Regions from separate parts of the Streptomyces vulcanius genome, predicted to be linked through region 3. Evidence: riboswitches for the same ligand, from Rfam matches in the RefSeq annotation. Region 3 holds a riboswitch; each other region holds the start of a gene.
What was found. A riboswitch is a leader RNA that binds a small molecule or an ion and turns the genes downstream of it on or off. The one in region 3 is predicted to bind cobalamin.

Region 1: another riboswitch for cobalamin. It lies ahead of ACFPIH_RS00965 (ABC transporter substrate-binding protein); the one in region 3 lies ahead of ACFPIH_RS12060 (CbtB domain-containing protein).
Region 2: another riboswitch for cobalamin. It lies ahead of ACFPIH_RS20110 (cobalamin biosynthesis protein); the one in region 3 lies ahead of ACFPIH_RS12060 (CbtB domain-containing protein).
Region 4: another riboswitch for cobalamin. It lies ahead of ACFPIH_RS44855 (ribonucleoside-diphosphate reductase subunit alpha); the one in region 3 lies ahead of ACFPIH_RS12060 (CbtB domain-containing protein).

The regions. Positions count from the first base shown of each region.
Region 1 covers NZ_JBHSFK010000001.1:197,760-202,403, reverse strand. The annotation lists gene ACFPIH_RS00970 (FecCD family ABC transporter permease) at 1-696, opposite strand, end outside; gene ACFPIH_RS00965 (ABC transporter substrate-binding protein) at 693-1,712, opposite strand; cobalamin riboswitch at 1,795-1,972, opposite strand; gene meaB (methylmalonyl Co-A mutase-associated GTPase MeaB) at 1,997-2,980, opposite strand; gene scpA (methylmalonyl-CoA mutase) at 2,977-4,644, opposite strand, start outside.
Region 2 covers NZ_JBHSFK010000012.1:117,770-122,413, forward strand. The annotation lists gene ACFPIH_RS20095 (lysozyme) at 1-404, shown strand, start outside; gene ACFPIH_RS20100 (inorganic phosphate transporter) at 474-1,679, shown strand; gene ACFPIH_RS20105 (hypothetical protein) at 1,718-1,939, shown strand; cobalamin riboswitch at 2,352-2,491, shown strand; gene ACFPIH_RS20110 (cobalamin biosynthesis protein) at 2,593-3,522, shown strand; gene ACFPIH_RS20115 (cobyric acid synthase) at 3,519-4,644, shown strand, end outside.
Region 3 covers NZ_JBHSFK010000006.1:299,593-304,236, forward strand. The annotation lists gene ACFPIH_RS12050 (DUF6299 family protein) at 65-502, shown strand; gene ACFPIH_RS12055 (enoyl-CoA hydratase/isomerase family protein) at 624-1,718, shown strand; cobalamin riboswitch at 1,771-1,921, shown strand; gene ACFPIH_RS12060 (CbtB domain-containing protein) at 1,956-2,177, shown strand; gene ACFPIH_RS12065 (CbtA family protein) at 2,200-2,958, shown strand; partial or broken gene ACFPIH_RS12070 (hypothetical protein) at 3,054-3,194, opposite strand; gene ACFPIH_RS12075 (M24 family metallopeptidase) at 3,277-3,969, shown strand; partial or broken gene ACFPIH_RS12080 (MFS transporter) at 4,061-4,336, opposite strand; gene ACFPIH_RS12085 (hypothetical protein) at 4,476-4,644, shown strand, end outside.
Region 4 covers NZ_JBHSFK010000044.1:41,516-46,159, forward strand. The annotation lists gene ACFPIH_RS44840 (DUF3311 domain-containing protein) at 31-282, shown strand; gene mctP (monocarboxylate uptake permease MctP) at 279-1,889, shown strand; gene ACFPIH_RS44850 (GNAT family N-acetyltransferase) at 1,963-2,469, shown strand; cobalamin riboswitch at 2,522-2,646, shown strand; gene ACFPIH_RS44855 (ribonucleoside-diphosphate reductase subunit alpha) at 2,771-4,644, shown strand, end outside.

The sequences.
Region 1 (4,644 bases), on a different contig from region 3:
CCCCAGCGAGGCGGCCGCGTCCTGCCCGAACGCGAACGCGTCCAGCGTGCGGGCGTACCCCGCGCACACCAGCAGACACACCGCCAGCGCCGCCAGGCCCACGTGCACGTCCGTCCAGCCGGCCCCGCTGAGCGAGCCGAGCAGCCAGAACAGCACACCGCGGGTGGTCTCCGCGTCGGCCGCCGTCAGCACCACGAACGAGGTCAGCGCGGAGAACAGCTGCATCGCCGCGACCCCGGCGAGCACCACCCGGTCGGTGGTGCCGCCCAGCGTGTGGCTGAGCAGCAGCACCAGCGCGAAGGAGACCGCCGCGCCCAGGAACGCGCCCCCGGACACCGACAGCAGCCCGCCGCCCGCGCCGAGTACGACGACCAGGACCGCGCCGGTCGAGGCGCCGGAGGAGACACCGAGGACGAAGGGATCGGCGAGCGGGTTGCGCAGCAGCGACTGCATCACCGCCCCGCACACCGCGAGCCCGGCCCCGCACACCGCGGCGAGCAGGGTGCGCGGCAGCCGCAGGTTCCACACGATGCCGTCCCTGATCGGCGACAACCCCGAGTGCCCCCAGCCGAGATGGGCGGCCACGGTGGCCCAGACGTCCCCGACGGCGATGTCCGCGGGCCCGATGGTGATCGCCACGGCGACGGACACGCACAGCAGCACGAGACCGGCCGCCCACGCCAGGGCGTCGGTCATCCCGCGAGGCCGTAGGTGCGCAGCGCCGCCGCCACCTTCTCGATGCCCTCGACGGTCCGGATCGTCGGGTTCATCGCCTGCCCGGACAGCCGCACGTACCGCTTCTTCCGCACCGCCGTCATGTTCTTCGTGACCGGGTCGCCCTCCAGGAACTCGATCTTCCTGGCGGCGGTCTCGGCGGTCTCCTGCTCGCGGATCAGGTCGCCGATGACGAGGACGTCCGGGTCGCGGTCGGCGACGGTCTCCCAGCCGACCTGGGGCCACTCCTCGTGTGTGTCGTCGAAGACGTTCCTCGCGCCGAGTTCGCCGGTGACGATGCCGGGGGCGCCGCAGCAGCCCGCCAGGTACGGGGACCGGGAGTTGGCGAACCAGTACATGAGGGTCACACCCTTGGCGTCCAGCCCGGAGGTCGCCTTCTCCACCCGGCCCCGGAGCCCGGCGACGAGCCGCTCGCCGCGCTCCTCCACGCCGAAGATCCTCGCCAGGTCGCGTATCTCGCCGTAGACCGCGTCCAGGGTCAGCGGCCCGGTGCGGACGCCGTCGCCGCCGCCGCTGTTGTCCTTGCCGGCACAGTCGGCGGGGGAGAGGTAGGTGGGCACGCCGAGCTTCCCGAACTGCGCGCGCGTGGCCACGCCGCCCTTGCCGAAGGTGGAGGCGAAGGAGGCGGCGACGAAGTCGGGCTCGGCGTCCAGGACCTTCTCGAAGGAGGGCGCGTTGTCCGCCAGCCGTGGCACCTTCGCCTCGGCCTTCTCCAGGCCCTTCGCCACCGGATCGGTCCAGGTGGCGGTGCCCGCCATACGGTCGGCCAGCCCCAGCGACAGCATGATCTCGGTCGTGCCCTGGTTGAGGGAGACGGCCCGCTTCGGCGGGTTCTCGACGGTGACCTTCTGCCCGCAGTTGTCGAGGGTGACGGCCGCCCGGTCGCCGCTTGCGGAGTCGCCGCCGCCGGACCCGCCACAGGCGGTCAACAGGAGGGCGCAGGCAAGGAACAGCACAGAGGGGCGTGCGAGCGGCACGGGACTTCCTTCGGCGTCGAGGGCTCTGGCGCGAAGCCCGGTCGTACGGAGCTCCCCCGGCCGCTTGCCGCCGCCGGAGGCCGCCAGCAGGTCTTCGGACTCGGGGTCCACCGGACGAGGCGCCTTCCCGCAGCGCGCTCGCGCTCCAGTGGCCGTTGCCCCGCCCGTCACCCTCACCGCTGCGCGTCAGTTCCGGATTCGCACCGGATTCCCTGACCCGTGCACGTCCCTTCACAGGTACGCACAGGAGTACGACTGGCCCCGGCAAGCTACCACAGGGCTGATCAGGGAGCCTGCGTGCCGAACGCCCCGAGAATCCGCTCGGCGGCCAGCGTCGCCGTCAACTCGCCTTCCCTGACCCGCTGTTCGAGAGCGGGCGCGAGGGACCGTACCGCCGGGTCGGCGTGCAGCCGGCCCAGGAGCTCGTCGCGGACCATGTTCCAGGTCCAGTCGACCTGCTGCTCACGGCGCTTGGCGGCCAGCCGCCCGGTCGAGTCCAGGAGCGTGCGGTGCTGTTCCAGACGCTCCCAGACCGTGTCCAGGCCGGTGGACTCCCGGGCGCTGCAACTCAGCACCGGCGGTGACCAGACCGCGTCGGCGCCGTGCATCAGCCGCAGCGCGCCCGCCAGTTCCCGGGCCGCCGCGCGCGCGTCGCGCTCGTGCGGGCCGTCCGCCTTGTTGACGGCGATCACGTCGGCCAGTTCCAGGACGCCCTTCTTGATGCCCTGCAACTGGTCGCCGGTGCGGGCCAGGGTGAGCAGCAGGAAGGAGTCGACCATGTTGGCGACGGCGGTCTCGGACTGCCCGACGCCGACCGTCTCGACGAGGACGACGTCGTATCCGGCCGCCTCCATCACCACGATCGACTCCCGGGTCGCCTTCGCGACGCCGCCGAGCGTCCCGGCGGTGGGGGAGGGCCGTACGAAGGCCGCCGGGTCGACGGCCAGCCGCTCCATCCGGGTCTTGTCGCCGAGGATCGAGCCGCCCGTCCGGCTCGACGACGGGTCGACGGCGAGCACCGCCACCCGGTGCCCCAGAGAGGTCAGCATCGTCCCGAACGCGTCGATGAACGTCGACTTGCCCACGCCGGGCACCCCGCTGATCCCGATCCGCCGCGCCCGCCCGCTGTGCGGCAGCAGCTCGGTCAGCAACTCCTGCGCCTGCACGCGGTGTTGTGACCGCGTCGACTCGACGAGCGTGATGGCGCGCGCGATCAGCGCCCGCTTCCCGTCGAGCACGCCCTTCACATACGCGTCGACATCGATCACAGCTCGTGCCCGAGGTCGGCCGCCAGCCGCGCCACGAGGTCGTACGCCGCGTCCGGGATCACCGTGCCGGGCGGGAAGACGGCCGCCGCGCCCATCTCCAGGAGGGTGGACACGTCCTGCGGCGGGATCACCCCGCCGACCACGATCATGATGTCCTCGCGGCCCTCCTCGGCGAGCTGCTCGCGCAGTGCCGGTACGAGGGTGAGGTGGCCGGCGGCCAGCGAGGACACCCCGACGATGTGCACGTCCGCCTCGACGGCCTGGCGCGCGACCTCGGCCGGGGTCTGGAACAGCGGGCCGACGTCGACGTCGAAGCCGAGGTCGGCGAACGCGGTGGCGATGACCTTCTGGCCGCGGTCGTGGCCGTCCTGGCCCATCTTGGCGACCAGGATGCGCGGCCGGCGGCCCTCGGCCTCCGCGAACGCGGACACCAGGGAGCGGGTGCGCTCCACGTTCGGCGACTCGCCTGCTTCGTTGCGGTACACGCCGGAGATCGTACGGATCTGGCTCGCGTGCCGCCCGTACACCTTCTCCAGGGCGTCGGAGATCTCGCCTACGGTCGCCTTCGCGCGGGCCGCGTTCACCGCCAGCTCCAGCAGGTTGCCCTCGCCGCCGGCGGCCCGGGTGAGCGCGTCGAGGGCGGCCCGGCACTCGACGTCGTCCCGCTCCGCGCGCAGCCGCCGCAGCTTCTCGATCTGCTGGGTGCGCACGGAGGAGTTGTCGACCTTGAGGACGTCGATCTGCTCGTCGGTCTCGACGCGGTACTTGTTGACGCCGATCACCGGCTGACGTCCGGAGTCGATCCGGGCCTGGGTACGCGCCGCCGCCTCCTCCACCCGCAGCTTGGGGATACCGGCGTCGATGGCCTGCGCCATGCCGCCCGCCGCCTCGACCTCCTCGATGTGCTGCCAGGCCCGCCGGGCGAGGTCGTACGTCAGCTTCTCCACATACGCGCTGCCGCCCCACGGGTCGATGACCCGGGTGGTGCCGGACTCCTGCTGGATGAGCAGCTGGGTGTTGCGGGCGATGCGCGCCGAGAAGTCGGTGGGCAGCGCGAGGGCCTCGTCGAGGGCGTTGGTGTGCAGCGACTGGGTGTGGCCCTGGGTCGCCGCCATCGCCTCCACACACGTCCGCGTGACGTTGTTGAACACGTCCTGCGCGGTCAGCGACCAGCCGGAGGTCTGCGAATGGGTGCGCAGCGAAAGGGACTTGGCGTTCTTCGGGTCGAACTGCCGCACCAGCTTCGCCCACAGCAGGCGCGCCGCCCGCATCTTGGCGATCTCCATGAAGAAGTTCATGCCGATCGCCCAGAAGAACGACAGCCGGGGCGCGAACGCGTCCACGTCCAGGCCGGCCTCCCGCCCGGCCCGGAGGTACTCGACACCGTCGGCGAGGGTGTACGCCAGCTCCAGGTCGGCCGTCGCGCCCGCCTCTTGGATGTGGTAGCCGGAGATGGAGATCGAGTTGTAGCGGGGCATCCGCTGCGAGGTGAACGCGAAGATGTCGGAGATGATCCGCATCGACGGCTTCGGTGGATAGATGTAGGTGTTGCGGACCATGAACTCCTTGAGGATGTCGTTCTGGATGGTCCCGGCCAACTTCTCGGGCGGCACGCCCTGTTCCTCCGCCGCCACGATGTACAGCGCGAGCACCGGCAGCACGGC
Region 2 (4,644 bases), on a different contig from region 3:
GGCGGACGCTGCCGCCCGCGCTGGACATGGAGTACAACCCCTACGACGCGCGGCGCCCCTGCTACGGCCTGAACGCGGCGCGGACGGTCGCCTGGGTCCGGGCGTTCAGCGACGAGGTGCTCCGGCTGACCGGCCGCCGGCCGGTGATCTACACGACCACCCACTGGTGGAACACGTGCACGGGCGGCAGCGGTGCCTTCGCCGCGGACCACGCACTGTGGATCGCCCGGTACGGGTCGGCGGACGCGGGGACGCTGCCGGGCGGCTGGTCGTCGTGGACCTTCTGGCAGTACGCCGACCGGGGCCGCCTTCCGGGGGATCAGAACGTCTTCAACGGCTCGCCGTCCCGGCTGACTCGGTTCGCCACCGATCCAGACGCCACGGACACCCCAGAGACCTCTTGAGTTCACCTTCCGTTCATTCAGGTTACTTACCTTCAACTGGCCAGTAACGTCAAAAGAATGACTGGGTAAATGGAAAGCTTCTCGCTGATCCTCGCGATTGTGGTCGTCACCGCACTTGCGTTCGATTTCACGAACGGTTTCCACGACACCGCCAACGCGATGGCCACGACCATCTCGACCGGTGCGCTCAAGCCCAAGGTGGCGGTGGCCATGTCCGCCGTGCTCAACCTGGTGGGCGCCTTCCTCTCCGTGGAGGTCGCCAACACGATCTCCAAGGGGCTGGTCGACGAGAGCGGCATCCGGCCCGAGGTCATCTTCGCCGCACTGGTCGGCGCGATCCTGTGGAACCTTCTGACCTGGCTGGTGGGCCTGCCCTCCAGCTCCTCGCACGCCCTGATGGGCGGTCTGATCGGCGCCACCATCGCCTCTGCGGGCTCGGGTGCGGTGCACGGCGACGTGCTGGTCACCAAGGTCCTGATCCCGGCGATCGCCGCGCCGATCGTCGCCGGAGCCGCGGCGATGCTCGCGACCCGGCTCTCCTACACCCTCGGCCGGAAGGCCGACGGAAAGGCCGCCGAAAAGGGTTACCGGGCCGGGCAGATCGCCTCGGCCGGGCTGGTCTCCCTCGCGCACGGCACGAACGACGCGCAGAAGACGATGGGCATCATCACCCTCGCCCTGGTCGCCGGCGGCGCCGTGGCCCCCGACTCCGACCCGCCGGTCTGGGTCATCCTCTCCGCGGGCCTGGCCATCGCGCTCGGCACCTACCTCGGCGGCTGGCGCATCATCCGCACCATGGGCAAGGGCCTGACCGATCTCCGGCCGCAGCAGGGCTTCGCCGCCCAGACCAGCGCGGCGACGGTCATCCTCGCCTCCTCCCACCTCGGTTTCTCCCTCTCCACCACGCACTCGGTCTCCGGCGCGGTGATGGGCGCGGGCCTCGGCCGCAAGGGCGGTGTGGTCCGCTGGTCGACGGCGACCCGGATGTTCGTGGCCTGGGGCCTGACGCTCCCGGCGGCGGCCCTGGTGGGCGCGCTCGCCGAGTCCGTGACGGACCTGGGCGACTGGGGCACGGCGGTCGTGGCCTTCTTCCTCGTTGCCTCCAGCGCGGCGATCTGGAAGGTCTCGCGGCGCGAGGTCGTCGACGCGACGAACGTCAACGCGACCGAGGAACCGGCCATCGCTCTCGTCACCGACGACCTGAAGGCGACCATTCCGGCCCCGGCCCCGGCCGCCACCGCCGCGACCACCGAGCCCACCGCCCCGGCCGTCTGAGCCCCCCGGTACCAAGGACACGAAGGAAGAGAACCAGCATGAAGATCGACTGGGCGGCCCTGGGCTCCGTCTTCGGCGTCAGCCTCGTGGTCACGGTGGGCCTGGTGGCCCTGTTCACCCTCGGCGTCATGGGCCTGTCCCGCCGCGAACGCGCCGCGGAACAGGGCGACTCCGCCGCGCTCGCCCTGACCGGCGCCTACGCCTGCTTCGCCGCCTGCGCTGCGGCGGTGGCGTACGGCATCTCACTCATCGTGGTCTGACCGTCTCCCGTGGGCGGCCCTCCCCTGTCTCAGCAGGGGGGGGAGCCGACGTCAGGTCCCAGAGCACGATGCCGTCGTCAACACTGACTCACGGCCACCTCCCCGTCCGCCCGGCACCTCGCGCTCCACCCCGCAGCCGCGCCGTGGCCACGACGACGCCCGCCTCCGCGCCGAGGGGCGATGCCGGACTCGACGGTGCCGGACCCGGGCGTGGAGTGTCTCCGCCGCCCCCGCGAGCCCGCCGCCGCCCCGCGACACACGCTGGACGCCCGCGGAGCCGTCGCCGAACACCTCCAGCAGCACCACCTGCCCAAGGGGATTCGCCCCGAGTCGGTGGCCGGGACGAGCCCGGCGTACCGGCGATGTGGGGTTCTGCACACTCTCCCCGTGCAGGTCAACGGCAAGTTGACGGGTCTTCCGGGCCCGTGGTGGACTGCCGGAGCCATGTACGGCGGCAGGAGAGGAAGCCGGTGTGAATCCGGCGCGGTCCCGCCACTGTGACCGGGGTAGCAATCCCCGGGAGCCAGGAACTCTCACCGCCGGTCTAGTCGAACCAGGGCGTGGACACCCTGAGTGAGGACATATCGCCATGCTCGCTGGGCCGTTGAGGTACCGCACCAGGTCACTGCCCGACCCCACGGCCGGCTGAGCCGATGCGTGCCGATCGCGTCTTCGCGTACGGCGCCGCCGCCGGCCTCCTCGGTGATCTGCTGCTCGGCGATCCGCGCCGCGGCCATCCGGTCGCCGCGTTCGGACGGGCGGCCGGCGCCGTGGAGCGGGCGCTGTGGCGGGACCACCGCGGCTGGGGCGCGCTGCACACCGCCGTGTGCGTGGGCGGGGCGGTGGCCCTGGGCGCCGTCGCCGAGCGGGCCGTACGGTCCTCCCCCGCCGCTTCCGTCGCGCTGACCGCCGCCGCCACCTGGGCCGTCGTCGGCGGGACCTCGCTCGCGCGCGAGGCCCGGGTGATCGGGCGGGCGCTGGAGGCGGGGGACGTCGAGGCCGCCAGGGCGCGGCTGCCGCATCTGTGCGGGCGGGATCCGCAGGCCCTGGACGCCGACGGCGTCGCCCGAGCGGTCGTCGAGTCCGTCGCCGAGAACACCTCCGACGCCGTCGTGGGGGCGGTGGTGTGGGGGGCCGTCGGCGGGGTGCCGGGGCTCCTCGGGTTCCGGGCGGTCAACACGCTGGACGCCATGGTCGGGCACCGGTCCGCGCGTCACCGGCGCTTCGGGTGGGCGTCCGCGCGCCTCGACGACCTCGCCGGCTGGCCGGGGGCGCGGCTCACCGCCGTACTCGCCGCCCTCGCGGGTGACGATCCGCGCGGGGCCGCGCGGGCCTGGCGGGAGGACGCCGGCCGGCACCCGAGCCCCAACGCCGGTCCCGTCGAGGCGTCCTTCGCGGGGGCGCTCGGGGTGCGGCTGGGCGGGACGCTGTCGTACGGCGGCCGGGTCGAGCACCGTCCGGTACTGAACCAGGAGGGGCGTGCCGTGCAGGCCGACGACATCGAGCGGGCCGTACGGCTGTCCCGCCGGGTCGGTCTGCTCGCCCTCGGCGTCGCCGCGGCGGTCAAGGGGGCTGCGTCATGACGGGCGGAGGCCTGCTGGTCGCCGGGACCACCTCCGACGCCGGGAAGAGCGTCGTCACCGCCGGGATCTGCCGGTGGCTGGTGCGGCAGGGGGTGAAGGTCGCGCCCTTCAAGGCGCAGAACATGTCGCTCAATTCGTTCGTGACGAAGGAAGGCGCCGAGATCGGGCGGGCGCAGGCCATGCAGGCGCAGGCCTGCCGGGTGGAGCCCACCGCGCTGATGAATCCCGTGCTGCTCAAGCCGGGCGGTGAGCGCAGCAGCCAGGTCGTGCTGCTCGGGAAGCCCGTCGGGGAGATGAGCGCCCGTGGCTATCACGGGGGGCGTCAGCAGAAACTCCTCGGAACGGTTCTCGACTGTCTCGCCGAACTGCGGGGCACGTACGACGCGGTGATCTGCGAGGGCGCGGGTTCGCCCGCCGAGATCAACCTCCGGCGGACCGACATCGTGAACATGGGGATCGCCCGGAATGCCGGGCTGCCGGTCCTCGTCGTCGGCGACATCGACCGCGGGGGCGTCTTCGCGTCCTTCTTCGGGACCGTCGCCCTGCTCTCGCCCGAGGACCAGGCGCTGATCGCCGGGTTCCTCGTCAACAAGTTCCGGGGTGATGTCTCGCTGCTCGAGCCGGGGTTGGACATGCTGCACGGGCTCACCGGGCGGCGCACCTACGGCGTGCTGCCGTTCCGGCACGGTCTCGGGATCGACGAGGAGGACGGACTGCGGGTCTCGCTGCGCGGGACCGTGCGCGAGTCGAACGTCTCCCCGCCCGTCGGGGAGGACGTGCTGCGGGTGGCCGTCTGCGCGATCCCGCTGATGTCCAACTTCACGGACGTGGACGCGCTGGCCGCCGAGCCGGGTGTCGTCGTGCGGTTCGTGGACCGGCCCGAGGAACTGGCCGACGCCGACCTCGTCGTCATCCCCGGGACGCGGGGGACCGTACGGGCGCTGGAGTGGCTGCGCGAGCGGGGGCTGGCGGACGCCCTGCGGCGCAGGGCCGCCGAAGGGCTGCCCGTGCTGGGCATCTGCGGCGGCTTCCAGATCCTCGGCGAGCACATCGAGGACGAGGTCGAGAGCCGGCGCGGACACGTGGAGGGGCTGGGAGTCCTTCCCGTGCGGGTGAGGTTCG
Region 3 (4,644 bases):
ACGGTCACGCCTGCGCACGGCCCCGCCCGGTACCAGTGGAAGCCCCCACCAACAGGAGGTCTCCATGCCGTTCCGTCCCGCCCTCGCCGCAGCCGCCGGCGCCGCCCTGTTCCTGCTGGCCCTGCCGGGCCAGGCCGCCACCGCCGCCCAGGCCGCGCCCGACGAGAGCGTCACCGTCGACCCGGCCGGCCGGATCGCCCCCGACGGCACCATCACCCTGTCCGGCACCTACCGCTGCACCGGCGCCACCGGACCCGTCTTCGTCAGCTCCTCCGTCCGGCAGGACCCCGGCACCACCCGCTACGGCATCGGTGGCACCCGGGCCGTGTGCGACGGCGCCCTGCACGCCTGGGCCAACACGGGCAAGCCCGCCCTGGCCACGTTCAAGGCGGGCGCCGCCCAGGTCGAGGCCACGCTGATGGAGCTGGAGCCCCACGGCGGCCTGCCCCTGCCCCGCTTCCACGCCGCGGGGGCACAGGACGTCACCCTCACCGAGAGCTGACCGGTCCCGCACGGCATACTCGACGGCGCCGGCCGGGCACGCGCCCGGCCGGCGCCCTCGTGGAAGGAACCGACGAGATCATGCGCCTCATAGCGGCCGGCGGCCCGACGGTGGTGTCCGGATGACCGGCACCAAGGACATCGAAGGCGAACCTGGACCCGTCCTGTTCCACACCGCCGGCCGAGCGGCCCACATCACCCTCAACCGTCCCAGGGCCCTCAACGCCCTCAACCACACCATGGTCCGTCATATCGACGAGGCCCTGACCGCCTGGGAGCACGACCCGGCCGTGGAGGTCGTGGTCGTCACCGGCGCCGGAGAGCGCGGCTTGTGCGCGGGCGGCGACATCCGCGCCGTCCACGACGACGCCCGCGACGGCGACGGCACCGCCTCGGCCGCCTTCTGGTACGACGAGTACCGCCTCAACGCCCGTATCGCCCGCTACCCCAAGCCGTACGCCGCCGTCATGGACGGCATCGTCATGGGCGGCGGCGTCGGCATCTCCGCGCACGGCGACGTCCGTGTCGTCACCGAGCGGTCCAGGGTCGCGATGCCCGAGACCGGCATCGGTTTCGTACCGGACGTCGGCGGCACCCGCCTGCTCGCTCTCGCGCCCGGCGAACTGGGCACCCACCTCGGACTGACGGGCACTCAGATCGGTGCCGCCGACGCCCTGTTGTGCGGACTGGCCGACCACTTCGTACCGTCCGCGTCGATCCCCGGCCTCCTCGCCGACCTCGCCGCCCTGCCCGTACGCGAAGCCCTCGCGCGTCACGCCCAGTCGCCGCCGCACGGAGAGCTGGCTCAGCGGCGGGACTGGATCGACGCCTGCTACGGCGCCGACACCGTCGAGGAGATCGTCGAACGGCTGCTCGCGCACGGCGACCCGGCGGCCAAGGACGCGGCGGAGACCCTGCTCGCCAAGTCGCCCACGTCCCTGAAGGTCACGCTGGCCGCGCTGCGCCGGGCCCGGCGGCTCGGCACGCTGGAGCAGGTGCTGGACCAGGAGTACCGGGTCTCCCTCGCCGCCCTGACCACGGCCGACCTGGTGGAGGGAGTGCGCGCCCAGGTCGTCGACAAGGACCGCGTCCCACGCTGGTCCCCGGCGACCCTCGCCGAGGTCACCCAAACCGCCGTCGAGCGTTTCTTCGCCCCCCTCGGCGCGCGCGAACTCGGCCTCGCCGGGCCCGGCACCGCGCCCGATCCGGCAGGGTGAGCGACCCCTCACCCGGCCTGCGAAAAAGATCACGCCAGATGGTGCGGTCTTGGCCATGTTCGTGACACGCGGTACCGTCGGTCCGATATCGACGACGACAGAACGGAAGCCGGTGGGAATCCGGCACGGTCGCGCCACTGTGTGCCACCCCTTTGGTGAGAGGGGGGCGAGTCAGACCCGTAGCCGTCGTCCAGTGCACCACCGAGATGGGACGCGAACTCCCAGAGGAGGCCTGTCATGGCCCAGCATGTCGCGCAGCCGACCGCCAACACCCCTGTCCTCCCCGCCAAACTGCCGATCGGCGCGATCGTCCCCTGGGCGGTCTTCTTCGGCATCCTGATGCTGGTCCTGCTCTACTTCGTCGGCGCCGAACAGGGTGCCACCTCCGTGGTCTCCGGCGAGGGCGTCCACGAGTGGGTGCACGACGCCCGCCACCTGCTCGGCTTCCCCTGCCACTGACCCGAGGGGAAACGGCACACCCATGAACTCCGCAACGGTGAGAAACCTTCTCGTGCGGGGCATGCTCGCCGGCCTCGGCGCCGGCCTGCTCGCCCTGATCGTCGCCTACTTCCTCGGTGAACCGAACGTCGACAAGGCGATCGGCTTCGAGGAGGCGCACGCACCCGCACACGAGCACGAGATGGAGATCGTCTCCCGCTCCCTGCAGTCCACCGCCGGCCTGGCCACCGGTGTCCTGCTCTACGGCGTCGCGTTCGGCGGCATCGCCGCCCTCGCCTTCTGCTTCGCGCTCGGCCGCGTCGGCCGCTTCACCCCGCGAGCCACCGCGCTGCTGCTGTCCGGCTCCGCCCTGCTCGCGGTCTACGTCGTGCCGTTCCTGAAGTACCCGGCCAACCCGCCCGCCGTCGGCAACGGCGACACCATCGGCAAGCGCACCACCCTGTACTTCCTGATGATGCTGCTCAGCGTGCTCCTCGCGGTGGGCGCCACCATCCTCGGCAAGCGCCTCGCGCCGAAACTGGGCACCTGGTACGCCACCGTCGCCGCGGTGGCCGCGTTCGCCCTCGTGATCGGCCTGGCCTACGCGTTCCTGCCCGTCATCAACGAGGTGCCCGCCGACTTCCCGGCCACCGTGCTGTGGCGCTTCCGGCTCTCCGCGCTGGCCATCCAGATCACCCTGTGGGGAGGCTTCGGGCTCGTCTTCGGCGAACTGGCCGAACGCCTGCTGAACCCCAGGCCCGCCACCGCGACAGCGGCCCGGACGGTCGCCGCACCCAGCTGACCGTGATGCCGTCGCGGCGACCGTCGCGACGGCGCCGTGAAAAGAACGCCCCGGGGCCGGCACCTTCGCCGCCCGGCCCCGGACCGTCCGTCGCGTCAGGACGCGGGCAGCTCGCCGCGGACCGTGCGGGCGGCGGTGACCAGGTTCTCCGGCGAGGCGCGGGTCTCGGGCCGGCCGCGGGTCTTCAGCCCGCAGTCGGGGTTGACCCACAGCCGCTCGGCGGGGATCGTCCTCAGGCGCGTGTGGAACGTGCCGAGGGCGGGAAACGGCGCCCTATTCGTTTGCCGGGGACGGCCGGGGAACCGTACGTTCGCCACCATGGCGGACGACGAACCCACACGCGCGGCACGACTGCTGGACGCCCAGGCCAAGGCCGAACGACTCTTCGCGGAGATCGAGAAGCGAGGTCTGGTGGCGCCGGGGGAGGGGGAGCGGGCGGTCAGCGACCGGGTCCGCGACCTGGCGAACGAACTCTTCGGCACCACCCGGCACTGGCACAAGCGGATCGTGCGCTCTGGCCCGAACACGCTCAAGCCGTACAAGGAGAACCCGCCGGACCGGCTGATCGGCGCCGACGACATCGTGTTCGCCGACTTCGGACCGATCTTCGAGGAGTACGAGGCCGACTTCGGCCGGACCTTCGTCCTCGGCGACGACCCGGTCAAGCACCGGCTGCGCGACGACCTGGCGACCGTCTTCGCCGCCGGAAAGCGGTTCTTCGCCGACAGCCCCGACATCACCGGCAGGCAGCTCTACGCGGAGGCCGAGCGACTGGCCGCCGAGGCCGGCTGGGAACTGGGCGGCTGGCACGCCGGGCACCTGGTCGGCGAGTTCCCGCACGAACGGATCGACGGCGCGGACGTGGAGTCGTACGTCGCCCCCGGCAACGACACCCGCATGCGCCGCACCGACAAGGCGGGCCGCCGCTGCCACTGGATCCTGGAGATCCACCTCGTCGACCGGGAACGCGGTTTCGGCGGCTTCTACGAGGAACTGCTCACCCTCGGCTGACTCACGAAGGCCGCCCCGCGCCCCAACAGGTTGGCTGTCGTGGTGGCCGCCGGGACGACGGCGGTCACCACGACGGCCGGGGCTGTTCGCCTCAGGCGGGGACGCTCACGCGTTGCCGCTCCGCCTCGGCGAGGCGTGCCGAGCGCGTTCGGGTGCCGAAGACGGCCAGGACCAGCGCGCCGACCATCCAGGTGCCGGCGATGAAGTAGAAGACGCTCTGATAACCGTGGCCGTTGTAGAGCGCCGCGACGATCAGCGGACCGGCGGCGTTCGACAGCCGGCCGAGGCCGTAGGAGACGCTGGTGCCCAGCGAGCGGCTCCGCGTGTCGAAGAGCTCGGGGGAGTAGGCGTAGGCGAGAGCCGTGTAGTGCTCTGACCGCATAGGTTCACCGGGTTGGCCGTGTACTGCTCAACTCCTCGCCGATCCGGTGCTGATGATGCGTGGAGATCGGCGCAAGGTGACACCTTCGTGATCCATACTCTGTGGCGGCAGCTTCGGGGAGGGCATGTCCTTGCAGCACAGCAGTGGGATTACACGAGCAGTCAGGCGAGCAGCGGTCGTTGTCGTTGCCGCTGTCCTGATGAGCAGTTGTTCGTCGGACGATCCAGCGCAGGCCAAGGAGCGACAACGGGATTACTGCACCAAGCTGGGGTCCTGGCAGGACACGGCGCACG
Region 4 (4,644 bases), on a different contig from region 3:
CAAGGCGATCAGTGACGGGACGGAGCAGCGATGTCCGACGAAGAAACCAGGGGCCCGGTGGTGACGCCTGTGCGCGTCGTCATCGCCCTCTGTCTGCTCGCGCCGTTCGTGGCGATGCTGTGGGTGGGCTCGTACGCGAAGGTGGATCCGGCGTTCATCGGGATCCCCTTCTTCTACTGGTACCAGATGCTGTGGGTGCTGGTCTCGACCGTGCTCACGATGCTCGCGTACAAGCTGTGGCAGCGTGACCAGCGGTCGCGTCACGGAGGTGCCGGCCGATGAACGACGGCGTCAACGGCGTGGCGCTCGCCGTCTTCATCTTCTTCTTCCTGGCCGTCACGGCCATGGGCTTCCTCGCGGCGCGCTGGCGCAAGGCCGAGAACGAGCACAGCCTCGACGAGTGGGGCCTGGGCGGCCGGTCGTTCGGCACCTGGGTCACCTGGTTCCTGCTCGGCGGCGACCTGTACACGGCGTACACCTTCGTCGCCGTCCCCGCGGCGATCTACGCGGCGGGCGCGGCGGGCTTCTTCGCGGTGCCGTACACCATCCTCGTCTACCCCCTGATCTTCACGCTCCTGCCCCGTCTGTGGTCGGTGTCGCACAAGCACGGGTACGTGACGACGTCCGACTTCGTGCGCGGGCGCTGGGGCTCGAAGGGCCTGTCGCTGGCGGTGGCGCTGACCGGCATCCTGGCGACGATGCCGTACATCGCGCTGCAACTGGTCGGCATCCAGGCCGTCCTGGACGTGATGGGCGTCGGCGGCGGCGAGGACACCAACTGGTTCGTCAAGGACCTCCCGCTGCTGATCGCCTTCGGCGTGCTGGCCGCGTACACCTACTCGTCCGGGCTGCGCGCCCCCGCACTGATCGCGTTCGTGAAGGACACGCTGATCTACATCGTCATCGCGGTGGCGATCATCTACATCCCGATCAAGCTGGGCGGGTTCGACGAGATCTTCGCCTCGGCGAGCGAGAAGTACACCGCGGCCAGGGCGGGCGGCCTGGTCCCGCCCGAGGCCGGCCAGTGGACGTACGCCACGCTGGCGCTCGGCTCCGCGCTGGCCCTCTTCATGTACCCGCACTCGATCACCGCGACCCTCTCCTCCAGGAGCCGTGAGGTGATCCGCCGCAACACCACGATCCTGCCGCTGTACTCCCTGATGCTCGGTCTGCTGGCCCTGCTGGGCTTCATGGCCGTCGCGGCCGGAGTGAAGGTCACCAACGGCCAGCTGGCGATCCCGCAGCTGTTCGAGAACATGTTCCCGGCCTGGTTCGCGGGGGTGGCGTTCGCGGCGATCGGCATCGGCGCGCTCGTCCCGGCGGCCATCATGTCGATCGCAGCCGCGAATCTCTTCACCCGCAACATCTACAAGGACTTCATCAAGCCGGACGCCACGCCCGAGCAGGAGACGAAGGTCTCCAAGCTGGTGTCCCTCCTGGTGAAGGTCGGCGCGCTGGTCTTCGTCCTGACGATGGACAAGACGGTCGCGATCAACTTCCAGCTCCTCGGCGGCATCTGGATCCTGCAGACCTTCCCGGCCCTGGTCGGCGGCCTGTTCACCCGCTGGTTCCACCGCTGGGCGCTGCTGGCCGGCTGGGCGGTCGGCATGGTCTACGGCACGGTCGCCGCGTACGGGGTCGCCTCCCCGACCCAGAAGCACTTCGGCGGCTCGTCCAAGGAGATCCCCGGAATCGGCGAGATCGGCTACATCGGCCTGACGGCGTTCGTCCTGAACGTGGTGGTCACGGTGGTCCTGACCTTCGTCCTGAGGGCCGCCAAGGCCCCCGAGGGCGTGGACGAGACCAGCCCGCAGGACTACACGGCGGACGCGGGCGACCCGGGAGTCCAGGTGGAACTGCCGCCGGCGACTGCCGACTCGGCCCACTGAGTAACCGGCATCGGCGGGCCGTCGGAGAAAATCCGGCGGCCCGCTGTCGTGCGTCTGGTGCACACTGCGCGCCATGGACATAGAGATCCGGGAAGCGGACCCCACCGAATACGAAGCCCTGGGCACCCTCACCGGCCGTGCCTATCTCGACGACAACCTCCTCGACTTCGGCGAGGACGACGACTACCTGCACGAACTGCGGAACGTGGCGAAGCGGGCGGCGGCGGCCGAGGTGCTGGTGGCGGTGGCGGACGACCGTCTCCTCGGCGGTGTCACCTTCGTGCCGGGGCCCGGCCCCATGGCCGACCTGGCGGGCCCCGGACAGACCGAGATCCGTATGCTCGCGGTCGGCCCCGCGGCGCGCGGCAGAGGCACCGGCGAGGCCCTCGTCCGCGCCTGCCTCGACCGTGCCCGGGCCACGGAAGGCTGCACGGGCGTCGTTCTGTCGACCCAGAGGGCCATGCACGCCGCCCACCGCATATACGAACGCCTCGGCTTCGTCCGCACACCCGAGCGGGACTGGAATCCCGTGCCACATCTGGACGACTTCACTCTGCTCACCTATCACCTGACGCTCTGACACCTCCGCGACACAACATCTGGTGGTGGCGTGACAGGTGAGCACAAGATGTATGCTCGTGCTCGCTGTCGCCGCAGGGGAATCCGGTGCGAATCCGGAACTGTCCCGCAACGGTGTACATGCGTGCTTTTGCACGCCTGGTTCAGTCCGAGGACCTGCCGACAGCGCGCCCGGCCGCCCCGGCCCGGGTGCCTTGACGTCCGGGCCTCGTGGAGTGGGCCGGTGGACGCGACGCCCCGTGCGCTCGTGTGCTGCCCCTGCCCTCCGCCAGGCCCCCAGCCGAGCGAGGGAGAGCCCCCACGTGACCATCGCGCCAGCCGATCCGGCTTCAGCCATCCAGCTGGACACCGACGGTCCCGGGACCGCGTTGCTGCGGACCCTGACCGAGCTGACCGCCGACCTCCCCGACGCGGACCCCGGCCGGGTCGCCGCCGCCGCACTGCGCGGCCGGTCCGCCCGGGGAGCCCTCGACGAGGTCAACGCCGAGCTGCGCGAGCTGGCCACGGAGGCGGCGGCCGGCCTGATCTCCGAGGACCCCGCCTACTCGAAGCTGGCCGCCCGGCTGCTGACGATCGGCGTCGCCGCGGAGGCCGCCTCCCAGGGCGTGACCTCGTTCACCGAGTCCGTCGCCGTCGGCCACCGCGAGGGCCTGATCGCCGACCGCACCGCCGCGTTCGTACGGCTGCACGCGGCCCGGCTGAACGCGCTGGTCGACACCGGCGCCGACGACCGCTTCGGCTACTTCGGCCTGCGCACCCTGCACAGCCGCTACCTCCTGCGGCACCCCCACACCCGCAAGGTCGTCGAGACGCCCCAGCACTTCCTGCTGCGCGTCGCGGCCGGCCTCGCCGAGGACGACAGCCCGCGCTCCGTCGACGAAGTCGCCGCGCTCTACGGGCTCATGAGCCGGCTCGACTACCTGCCGTCCTCCCCCACGCTCTTCAACTCCGGTACCCGGCACCCCCAGATGTCGTCCTGCTACCTTCTCGACTCCCCAATCGACGAGCTGGACTCCATCTACGACCGCTACCACCAGGTGGCCCGGCTCTCGAAGCACGCCGGCGGCATCGGTCTGTCGTACTCCCGGATCCGCAGCCGTGGTTCGCTGATCCGCGGCACCAACGGCCACTCCAACGGCATCGTGCCGTTCCTCAAGACGCTGGACGCCTCCGTCGCCGCCGTGAACCAGGGCGGGCGGCGCAAGGGCGCGGCGGCGGTCTACCTGGAGACCTGGCACTCCGACATCGAGGAGTTCCTGGAGCTGCGCGACAACACCGGTGAGGACGCCCGCCGTACGCACAACCTGAACCTCGCGCACTGGATCCCGGACGAGTTCATGCGCCGGGTGAACGAGGACGGCACCTGGTCGCTGTTCTCGCCCTCCGACGTGCCCGAGCTGGTCGACCTGTGGGGCGACGAGTTCGACGCCGCGTACCGGAGGGCGGAGGCGGCCGGGCTCGCGAAGAAGACCATCCCGGCCCGTGACCTGTACGGCCGGATGATGCGCACCCTCGCGCAGACCGGCAACGGCTGGATGACCTTCAAGGACGCGGCCAACCGCACCGCCAACCAGACCGCCGAGCCGGGCGCGGTGATCCACTCCTCCAACCTCTGCACGGAGATCCTGGAGGTGACGAACGACGGCGAGACGGCCGTCTGCAACCTGGGGTCCGTGAACCTCGGTGCCTTCGTGAGCGACGGGGACATCGACTGGGAGCGGCTGGACGACACCGTCCGCACCGCCGTCACCTTCCTGGACCGGGTCGTCGACATCAACTTCTACCCGACCGAGCAGGCGGGCCGCTCCAACGCCAGGTGGCGGCCGGTCGGTCTCGGCGCGATGGGCCTCCAGGACGTCTTCTTCAAGCTGCGGATGCCCTTCGACTCCCCGCAGGCCCGGGCGCTCTCCACCCGGATCGCCGAGCGCGTCATGCTCGCCGCGTACGAGGCCTCCGCCGACCTGGCCGAGCGCGACGGCCCGCTGCCGGCCTGGGAGCAGACCCGTACCGCGCGCGGAGTACTGCACCCCGACCACTACGGCGTCGAGTTCACCTGGCCGGAGCGCTGGGCGGCGCTGCGCGAGCGGATCGCGGCCACCGGACTGCGCAACTCCCTGCTGCTGGCCATCGCCCCCACCGCCACCATCGCCTCGATCGCCGGTGTCTACGAGTGCAT